2 regions of the Jiella sp. M17.18 genome follow, and region 1 is predicted to be linked to the other one. Evidence: riboswitches for the same ligand, from Rfam matches in the RefSeq annotation. Region 1 holds a riboswitch; the other holds the start of a gene.

The links. A riboswitch is a leader RNA that binds a small molecule or an ion and turns the genes downstream of it on or off. The one in region 1 is predicted to bind cobalamin.
Region 2: another riboswitch for cobalamin. It lies ahead of AB5S17_RS17955 (HoxN/HupN/NixA family nickel/cobalt transporter); the one in region 1 lies ahead of cobU (bifunctional adenosylcobinamide kinase/adenosylcobinamide-phosphate guanylyltransferase).

What each region holds. Positions count from the first base shown of each region.
Region 1 is NZ_JBFTEH010000013.1:68,459-72,669, reverse strand. Features, by position in the region: gene cobN (cobaltochelatase subunit CobN) at 1-1,123, opposite strand, end outside; gene cobW (cobalamin biosynthesis protein CobW) at 1,135-2,223, opposite strand; gene cobU (bifunctional adenosylcobinamide kinase/adenosylcobinamide-phosphate guanylyltransferase) at 2,265-2,816, opposite strand; cobalamin riboswitch at 3,033-3,282, opposite strand; gene AB5S17_RS20275 (universal stress protein) at 3,396-4,211, opposite strand, start outside.
Region 2 is NZ_JBFTEH010000010.1:118,426-122,636, reverse strand. Features, by position in the region: gene AB5S17_RS17970 (polyprenyl synthetase family protein) at 1-202, opposite strand, end outside; gene mtgA (monofunctional biosynthetic peptidoglycan transglycosylase) at 374-1,072, shown strand; gene AB5S17_RS17960 (peptidase) at 1,275-2,006, shown strand; cobalamin riboswitch at 2,086-2,304, shown strand; gene AB5S17_RS17955 (HoxN/HupN/NixA family nickel/cobalt transporter) at 2,402-3,460, shown strand; gene AB5S17_RS17950 (hypothetical protein) at 3,562-3,975, shown strand; gene AB5S17_RS17945 (copper chaperone PCu(A)C) at 4,040-4,211, shown strand, end outside.

The DNA.
Region 1 (4,211 bases):
CCGCGCCGTGTTCCTCCAGCACCGTCGGCACGCGCTCGGCGCCGGGCCCCGCGGCCGGCGAGGACACGGCGAAGCCGGTGAGGTTGATCACGACGTCGGGCTGGCGACGGGCGAAGAGGGTGCGGACGGTCTCGACGGAGACCGGGTCCTTGAGGCTCGCCACGTACACGGGAAGGACGTCGAGGCCGCGCTCGGCCAGCGCATCCGCCAGCGCCGCCACCGGCCCGGTCTGGCCGCTCTGGACGAGGGCGCGGTAGCAGACGATGGCGGCGAGGGGCTCGTTGCGGGTGTCTTGAGGCGAAACCTTTGCAAACGCAGCGCCCTTCGCGCCCCCCTCTGTCCTGCCGGACATCTCCCCCGCAGGGGGGGAGATCGAACCTTGTTCGGCCTCGCCGCTCTGTTCCGTAGCGCCGCTGCTGCCGCTGTTTCCAGTGGGGACAGGCTCCGCATATCCGACACCGCGTCCAACGGCCGGATCCGGTCCCGGACGGCCGGCGCCATCGCCACCGCCTGATCTCCCCCCTTGCGGGGGAGATGGCTGGCAAGCCAGAGGGGGGCGCCTCGCGCTGCCATCTCCGCGAAGATTGATCATCCCCGCTTTGAGCAGCGGCGTCGCCTCGCCCGGCCAGTCGCCGCGTCCGAGCACCGCCCGGCAGCCCGAAAGAAACCCCTCCGCGTTCGCCGGACCGCCCTCGACGAGGAACCGCCACAACCGGTCGCGCTCTTCCAGCGGGATCGTGGTGTAGGCGTCGAGGCCGGGATCCGGCTTGTCGTCGCCGGGGATCGCGACGAGCCTGCTGCCCGAGGCTTGCGCATTCGCCAGCAGCGCGTCGAGGCCGTAGGGCCAGTAGGCGGCGCCGCCGAGGAGGCGCACGACGACGAGCCGGGCGTGCCTCAGCGTCCGGCCGACATGGGCATCGACCGACATCGGGTGTTTCAGCCGCAGGAGATTGGCGAGCCGCAGCTCCTGCGGGCCGAAGCCGAGGCGATGCGCGGCGGCGGAGAGGGCGGCGATCTCCGTGTCGGCCGCGGAGAGGACGGCGATCTCGCCCGGCGACTGGCCGAGATCCACCGCCTCGCCGCCCTCGTCGATCGTGCCCTTCTGCGCGAGGAGGAGGTGCAAGCGGCCGGCCCCTATTCCGCTGCGGCCGCGGTCTCGCCCGCCGCCAGCCCGCTGATCCGCCGGGCGATCGCGTCGCATGTCGCATCGTCCAGCCCGTCATGCAGGCCGATCACCACCAGTCGCGTCTCGCGCTTTTCCTCCGGCCGCCAGGGACGGTCGAAATAGGTCTCGATGCGCTGGCCGACGGCCTGGACGACGAGCCGCATCGGCTTGCCCGGCACGTCCGCGAAGCCCTTCAGCCGCAGGATGTCGTGCTCCCCGATAAGGTCGGAGAGGCCGGCCACGAACGCCTTCTGGTCGGCGAGCGGACCGGCCGAGGCGACGAAGCTCTCGAACTCGTCGTGGTCGTGCGCCTCGCCGCCCTCGTGCTCGATCTCGTGATGCGACTTGCGCGCGGCGATGAGGTCCTCGGTCCCAGCCGCGATGCCGAGGAGGACGTCGGCGGGCAGCTTCCCGTGCTCGGAAGCGACCGTCTTCACCTGCCGGCCGGTGGCCGCCGCGATCTTGCGCCGCACCGTCTCCAGCGCATCGGTGTCGACGAGGTCGGCCTTGTTGAGCACGACGAGGTCGGCGGCGCGGATCTGGTCCTCGAACAGCTCTTCCAGCGGATTGTCGTGATCGAGGCTGTCGTCGGCCGCCCGCTGCGCCGCGACCTTTTCCTCGTCGTCGGCAAAGCGCCCGGCGGCGACGGCCGCCGCGTCGATGACGGTGACGACGCCGTCCACCGTGACGCGGGTCTTCACCTCCGGCCAGTTGAAGGCCGCGACGAGCGGCTGCGGCAGGGCGAGGCCGGAGGTCTCGATGACGATGTGGTCCGGCAGGCTGTCCCGCTCCAGGAGCTTCGTCATCGTCGGGATGAAGTCGTCGGCGACGGTGCAGCAGATGCAGCCGTTGTTCAGCTCCACGACGTCGTCCTCGCTGCAGGTCTCGATGCCGCAGCCCTTGAGGATGTCGCCGTCCACGCCGAGGTCGCCGAACTCGTTGATGATCAGCGCGATCTTCCGGCCGCCGGCGTTCTGCAGGAGGTTGCGGATCAGCGTCGTCTTGCCGGCTCCGAGGAAGCCGGTGATGACGGTGGCGGGAATCTTCTGTTGCGGCATGAATGCCTCCTTGTCGGCCGGCGGGACATTGCGTCCACAACTCAACCCTTCATCTTCAACGGCAGGCCGGCGGCGACGAAATGGACGTCGTCCGCCGCGGCCGCGATCTCCTGGTGCAGGCGGCCCGCATGGTCGCGGAATTCCCGGGCCATCCGGTTGTCCGGCACGATGCCGAGGCCGACCTCGTTGGAGACGAGGATTACCGGCCCGGCGACGTGCTTCAGGCTCTCGGCCAGCGCGCTGCACTCCGCCGGCACGTCCCGCTCCTCCAGCATGAGGTTGGTCAGCCACAGCGTCAGGCAGTCGACGAGCACGATACGCGTTTCGGCGGTTTCGGCCGTGAGCGTCTCGCGCAGGGCGAGCGGTGCCTCGACGGTACGCCAGTCGGCGCCCCGCCGGGTGCGGTGGTCGCCGATCCGCGCCTCCATCTCGGCGTCGAAGGCGCGGCCGGTCGCGACATAGACCTTCGAAAGGCCGCTCGACGCCGCGAGCTTCTCGGCGAAGGCGCTCTTGCCCGAGCGCGCGCCGCCGAGGACGAGCGTGACGGACGGCAGCGCCGGTCGGGCGCGCCCTTGTTCGGATCGGTCGGTCATCTCTGCGCCAGCCCTTGCCGGACCAGCCGCACGAAGGCGCCCGTCAGCCGCTGGCGGCGACGAGCTCCGGTGCGGCCGAACGGGTCAGCCGCGGGCGGCGCCGGCGCCGCAGGCGAAACCGGATGGCGCGCAGCTCCGAACCGGCGGCGATGCGGGATGGCAATCGGTAGTCGGCATCATATCAACCTCCGTGACGGCCGCGCGGGATCGCCCGGCGGCGCAATGTCGAAGGTCGGCAGGTCTCCTGGCTCGCGGGTCGTCGATCGGTCCCTCGCCTTCCCGGAGCCTTGGCTCCAGTGGCTTTTCCGGCAGCAGACAGGGTCGGCCGTTCGGATGGGGCGGTCTCGCCGCTCTACAGTCGCGGGGTCGGCTGCGATATGGGCCCCCGGATTGGGTCGACCCGTCGCATTCCCTCTTCGCCCCTTCCACGGATTGCGGAAGGGGAACCGTCCTTCGGCCGCTCCGCGAAATGCGAAGCGGTGGCGCAGACAGTAGCGGACCGGCCGCGTTTCGCAAACCCGTTTCGCCGCAGGAGCGATCGGCGGGCAGCGAGCTGACTCCTCGTCCGTGCCGCGGACGTCAGTGCGCCAGGATCACCGGCATCTCGGCATTGGCGAGGATGTGGTTGGTGGCGCCGCCGAAGATCATCTGGCGCAGCCGGCTCTGGGTGTAGGCGCCCTTGACGAGGAGGTCGCAGCCGAGCGCGGCGGCTTCCGAAAGGATCGCCTCGCCCGAGCGGATGCGCTTGTCGGGAAGGAGCTTCAGCTCCGCGGCGATGCCGTTCCGCTCCAGCCGGCGCTGGATCAGGCTGCCGGCCGGCCGGTCGCCGATGCCGCCATCGTCGGAGAGGACGACCACCCGCTTCGCCTTGCGGATCAGCGGCATGGCAAGGGCGATGGTGCGGGCGGTCTCGCTGGAGCCGTTCCAGGCGATGACGACCGTCTCGCCGACGCTGTCGAAGCGCTTCGGCGGCACGAGCAGGATCGGGCCGCCGCTGTCGAACAGCGCCGCCTCCAGCGTGGTGATCGAGCTGCCGCCGGCGCGGGGCTGGCCGACGACGGTGAGGTCGAAGGCGCGGCCGTAGCCGCCGAGGAAGCCTTCTCCGGCCATCGCCGCCTCGTTCCAGATCGCGCGCGAGGCCGACGCGTCGCTGGCGGCCTCCGCCCCGTCATGGAGCCCGTGCTCCGCCATGGTGTCGCGGAAGAGCTGCCTCGCCTTCGCGATCGCCTGGCGGTGATCCCAGTCGCTCTCGTGGATCATCGCCACGCTGGCGGGATCCCAGCCGATGCCCGCCAGCGGCGGCACCTGCAGGGCGAAGCCTTCGATGACGCTGTCGAAGCGTTCGGCGAGCGTGGCGGCGAGATCGAGCGCGAAGCGCGCCGAATCGTGTTGCTC
Region 2 (4,211 bases), on a different contig from region 1:
CACCGGAAAAGAGCCTGGCCGTCTCGACGACCAGGAAGGGCCGCAGCCGCTTGCCGCCGTTCAGGACGCCGTGCCGCATGGCGCCGAGCAGCCGCTGCGGCGTGCCCGCTACGAGCTGGTTGGACTTCAGAACTTCGTCGAGAAAATCCCCGACGGTCTTCGCGGTCGTCGCAAGCTTTTCCTCGAAATCCGCTCGTTTCATCTTCAATCCCGTGTCTCAAAGCGCATTCTTGTTTGATAATGCGGCCAGACCGTCAGCATCTCGTCGTTCAGCGTCGCCGGCCATTGCACCGGCTATGTAGCATCGATAAGTAAAGACCGTCCTTCTCGCCGACATGCAGCGAATCCTCCCGCCGAGGTCAACCGATCCCCGATGTTTAGACGAACGCTGCGCATAGGGACATGGCTGGTCGCGGCGCTTGTTCTCCTTCTCGCGGTTCCGGTGGTGCTGACGCCGGTCTACGCCATCCGGGCGATCCATCCGATGTCGACGCTGATGCTGTACGACCACGTGACCGGGCAGCCGGCGAAGCGCGACTGGGTGCCGATCGAAGACGTCGCACCGGTGCTCCTGCATTCGGTGATCATGTCCGAGGACGGGCAGTTCTGCCGCCACCACGGCGTCGACTGGGGCGAGATGCGCGCCGTCGTGCGGCAAGCGCTCGCCGGCAAGGAGACGCGCGGCGCCTCGACCATCACCATGCAGACCGTGAAGAACCTGTTCCTGTGGAACGACCGCTCCTTCCTGCGCAAGGGGATCGAGCTGCCGCTGGCCCTCTACTTCGACTTCGTCCTGTCGAAGCGCCGGATCATGGAGATCTACGTCAACATCGCCGAATGGGATCGCGGCATCTACGGCATCGAGGCGGCGAGCGAGCACTACTTCCACAAGCATGCCGCGCAGCTGACGCCACGCCAGGCGGCGCTGATCGCCGTCACGCTGCCGGCGCCGGACGCGCGCAACCCGGCGCGCCCGTCGGGCGAGCTCAACCGGCTGGCCCGGCGCATCGAGCGCATGGCGAAGCATTCGGGCGCCTATGTCGGCTGCGTCGGCGAGGACGACGGGAGCTGAGCCCCCGCAAGACCGGCGCAAGGAGGCTCATGGCATAAAGCCCGGATCGTACGACCCGCTGAACTTGCGCCGCCTTCGGGCAACAGCGCGAAAGAGTTTGCCGGCAAACGGGCTTCTCGCGTTGCCCGAACAGCGGAAGTGGCGGATATCGGACGGGCGGCTCTGCGCCGCGAATCAGGCGGTGCTTGGGGGCATCCGGTACATGACCTACTGCGTCGGGCTTCTGGTCGACCGCGGGCTCGTCTTCATGTCCGACACGCGGACGAATGCGGGCGTCGACAACATTTCCGTCGTCTCGAAGATGAAGACCTGGGAGGTGCCGGGCGAGCGCTTCCTGTGCCTGTTGTCGGCCGGCAATCTGGCGACCACCCAGGCGACGGTCTCGCTGCTCGACGAGCGCATGGTGGCGCCGGCCGAGCGCCAGCCCTCGATCCTGACGCAGCCGTCGATGTTCCAGACGGCGCGGCTGATCGGCGAGACGGTCAAGGAGGTGATCTCCGGCACCGCGAGCGGCGGCCAGACGGCGGAATCGGTGTTCTCCGCCAGCTTCATTCTCGGCGGCCAGATCCGGGGCGGGCGTCCGTGCCTGTTCATGATCTATCCCGAAGGCAACTTTATCGAGGCGGGGGCCGACAATCCCTTCTTCCAGATCGGCGAGCACAAATACGGCCGGCCGATCATCATCCGTACCTACGATCCGTCGATGTCGCTGGAGGAATGCGCCAAGCTTCTGCTGGTCTCCTTCGATTCCACCATCAAGTCGAACCTGTCGGTCGGCCTGCCGATCGACATGCAGTTCTACGAGACCGACAGCTTCAGGGCCGGCTACCGCCGCCGCTTCGACCAGCGCGATCCCTACTACCAGACCATCTCGGAAGGCTGGTCCGAGGCGCTGAAGAGCGCCTTCGACGCGCTGCCGCCGTTCCGGCGTTAGACGATCCGCCGGCGACGCATCGGCGATCCGCGGCGGCCAGGAATCGCGACCAGCCCCTTCCCCTCCCGCACGCTTTCACGTTACCAAGGAGCCCGATGGTTCTGCCGGGCGTCGCAACGATCGTCCGCAGATTAAAAGGGAACACGGTGAGGCGTACCCATCAGGGGCCGAGACCGTGGCTGCCCCCGCAACTGTAAGCGATGGGCCGGCTTCACGATGCCACTGGGACCAGTCCCGGGAAGGCGAGGCCGGCAGCGACTCGCGAGCCAGGAGACCTGCCATCACCGGACGTCAAAGCGGAGCATCGGGCGGGGTGTCCTGATGTGGCGAAGCTGCCCTTGCCGGCGGCCTCACCGATCCGTGGCGACAGGCGACGTCACAAGGCAAGTTTCCTCATGTTCTCGACCATCCAGCGACTGTTCGACGACAGCGCCCCCGATCTCAGGGGCCGCCTCGTCACCCTCTACGCCGTCCTCGCCGCCCTCAATATCGGGGCCTGGCTCTGGGCATTCATCGCGTTCCGCCACTCGCCGACCCTCCTCGGCGTGGCGCTGCTCATCTACGGCCTCGGCCTGCGCCATGCGGTCGACGCCGACCATATCGCCGCCATCGACAACGTCACCCGGAAGCTGATGCAGGAGAACAAGCGGCCGGTCGGCGTCGGCTTCTTCTTCGCCCTCGGCCATTCCACCCTCGTGGTCATCGTCGCGGCCGCCGTCGCCGGCGCGGCGACGGTGCTCGGCGGCTTCGAGAGCTGGCAGGGGATCGGCGGCACCGTCAGCACCAGCATTTCGGCGCTGTTCCTCCTGGCGATCGCGGCGATGAATGTCGTCGTCTTCGTCTCGGTCTACCGGAGCTATCGCCGCGTGCGCGCCGGCGGCACCTATGTCGAGGCCGACCTCGACCTCCTCCTGAACAATCGCGGCTTCCTCGCCCGCATCTTCCGGCCGCTGTTCAGGCTGGTGACGAAGAGCTGGCACATGTTCCCGCTGGGATTCTTGTTCGGGCTCGGCTTCGACACCGCGACGGAGATCGCGATGTTCGGCGTCTCGGCGGCGCAGGCCTCGAACGGGGTGCCGCTCGAGGCGCTGCTCGTCTTCCCCGTGCTCTTCGCGGCGGGCATGTCGCTCGTCGACACGACCGACGGGGTGATGATGCTCGGCGCCTACGACTGGGCCTTCGTCAAGCCGATGCGCAAGCTCTACTACAACATGACGATCACGCTGGTCTCGATCGTCGTCGCTGTCGTCATCGGCGGGATCGAGGCGCTCGGCCTTCTCAGCGACAAGCTCGGCCTCTCCGGGGGCGCGTGGGACGTCGTCGGGACGCTGAACGAGAACCTCAACACTCTCGGCTTCGCGATCATCGGCCTCTTCGTCGCTGCCTGGGCGATCTCCTACACGGTCTATCGCCTCAAGCGCCTCGACGCGGTCGAGGTGCGCAGCGCCGGCTGAAGCCGGCTTCAGCCGGCGCGGGTCGCCGCACGCGGCGGCCCGTTCACCCTGGTCGAACTGGCCGCTTGGCAAGCGCCGGAATCCTGCTATCCGGTAGGGCCATGGGGATGTTTCGGCAGCTGCTTCGGGATCGCGCGACGGCCTTTGCGGCCGCGCTGATCCTCGTCCAGCTGCTCCTCGTCCAAGCCGTCGCCTCGATGTTCGGCTGCGCGGCGGCGGGCGCCGCCGGCATTGCCGGCGTCACCGTGATCTGCCACGGCAGCCTTGCGGACACCGGATCGCCCGGAGCCCCGGCGCGCCCCCACGACTGCTGCCTCGACTGCCAATGCGGCATCGCCTGCGACAGCGCGGCACAGCTTCTGGCGGACCTGCCGCCGCAGACCGATCTCGGCGCCGCCTTCGTCCTTGCCGGAGCAGGCGCCGACGGCTTCCCGCCCGGCCGGCAGACGCCGGAAACCCGGCCGCCGCCCGTCATCCTCCCCCAGCCGCGCGGTCCCCCGTTCCTCTCCGCCTGATCCGATCCGCGCCCGCTCGCTTCGAGCGCGCGGCGCATCCGATTGACGAACACGGAGAAGAAAAGTGGCTCATTTCAACAGACGGGTGACCCGAGCGGCGCTCGGCGCCCTCCTCGCGCTCGCCATGACGTCCGGCGCGCTCGCCGCGGACGCCAAGGCCGGCGGCATCGCCGTCGAGCACCCCTGGACACGGGCGACGCTACCGAACGCCCCGGTCGCCGGCGGCTACATGACGC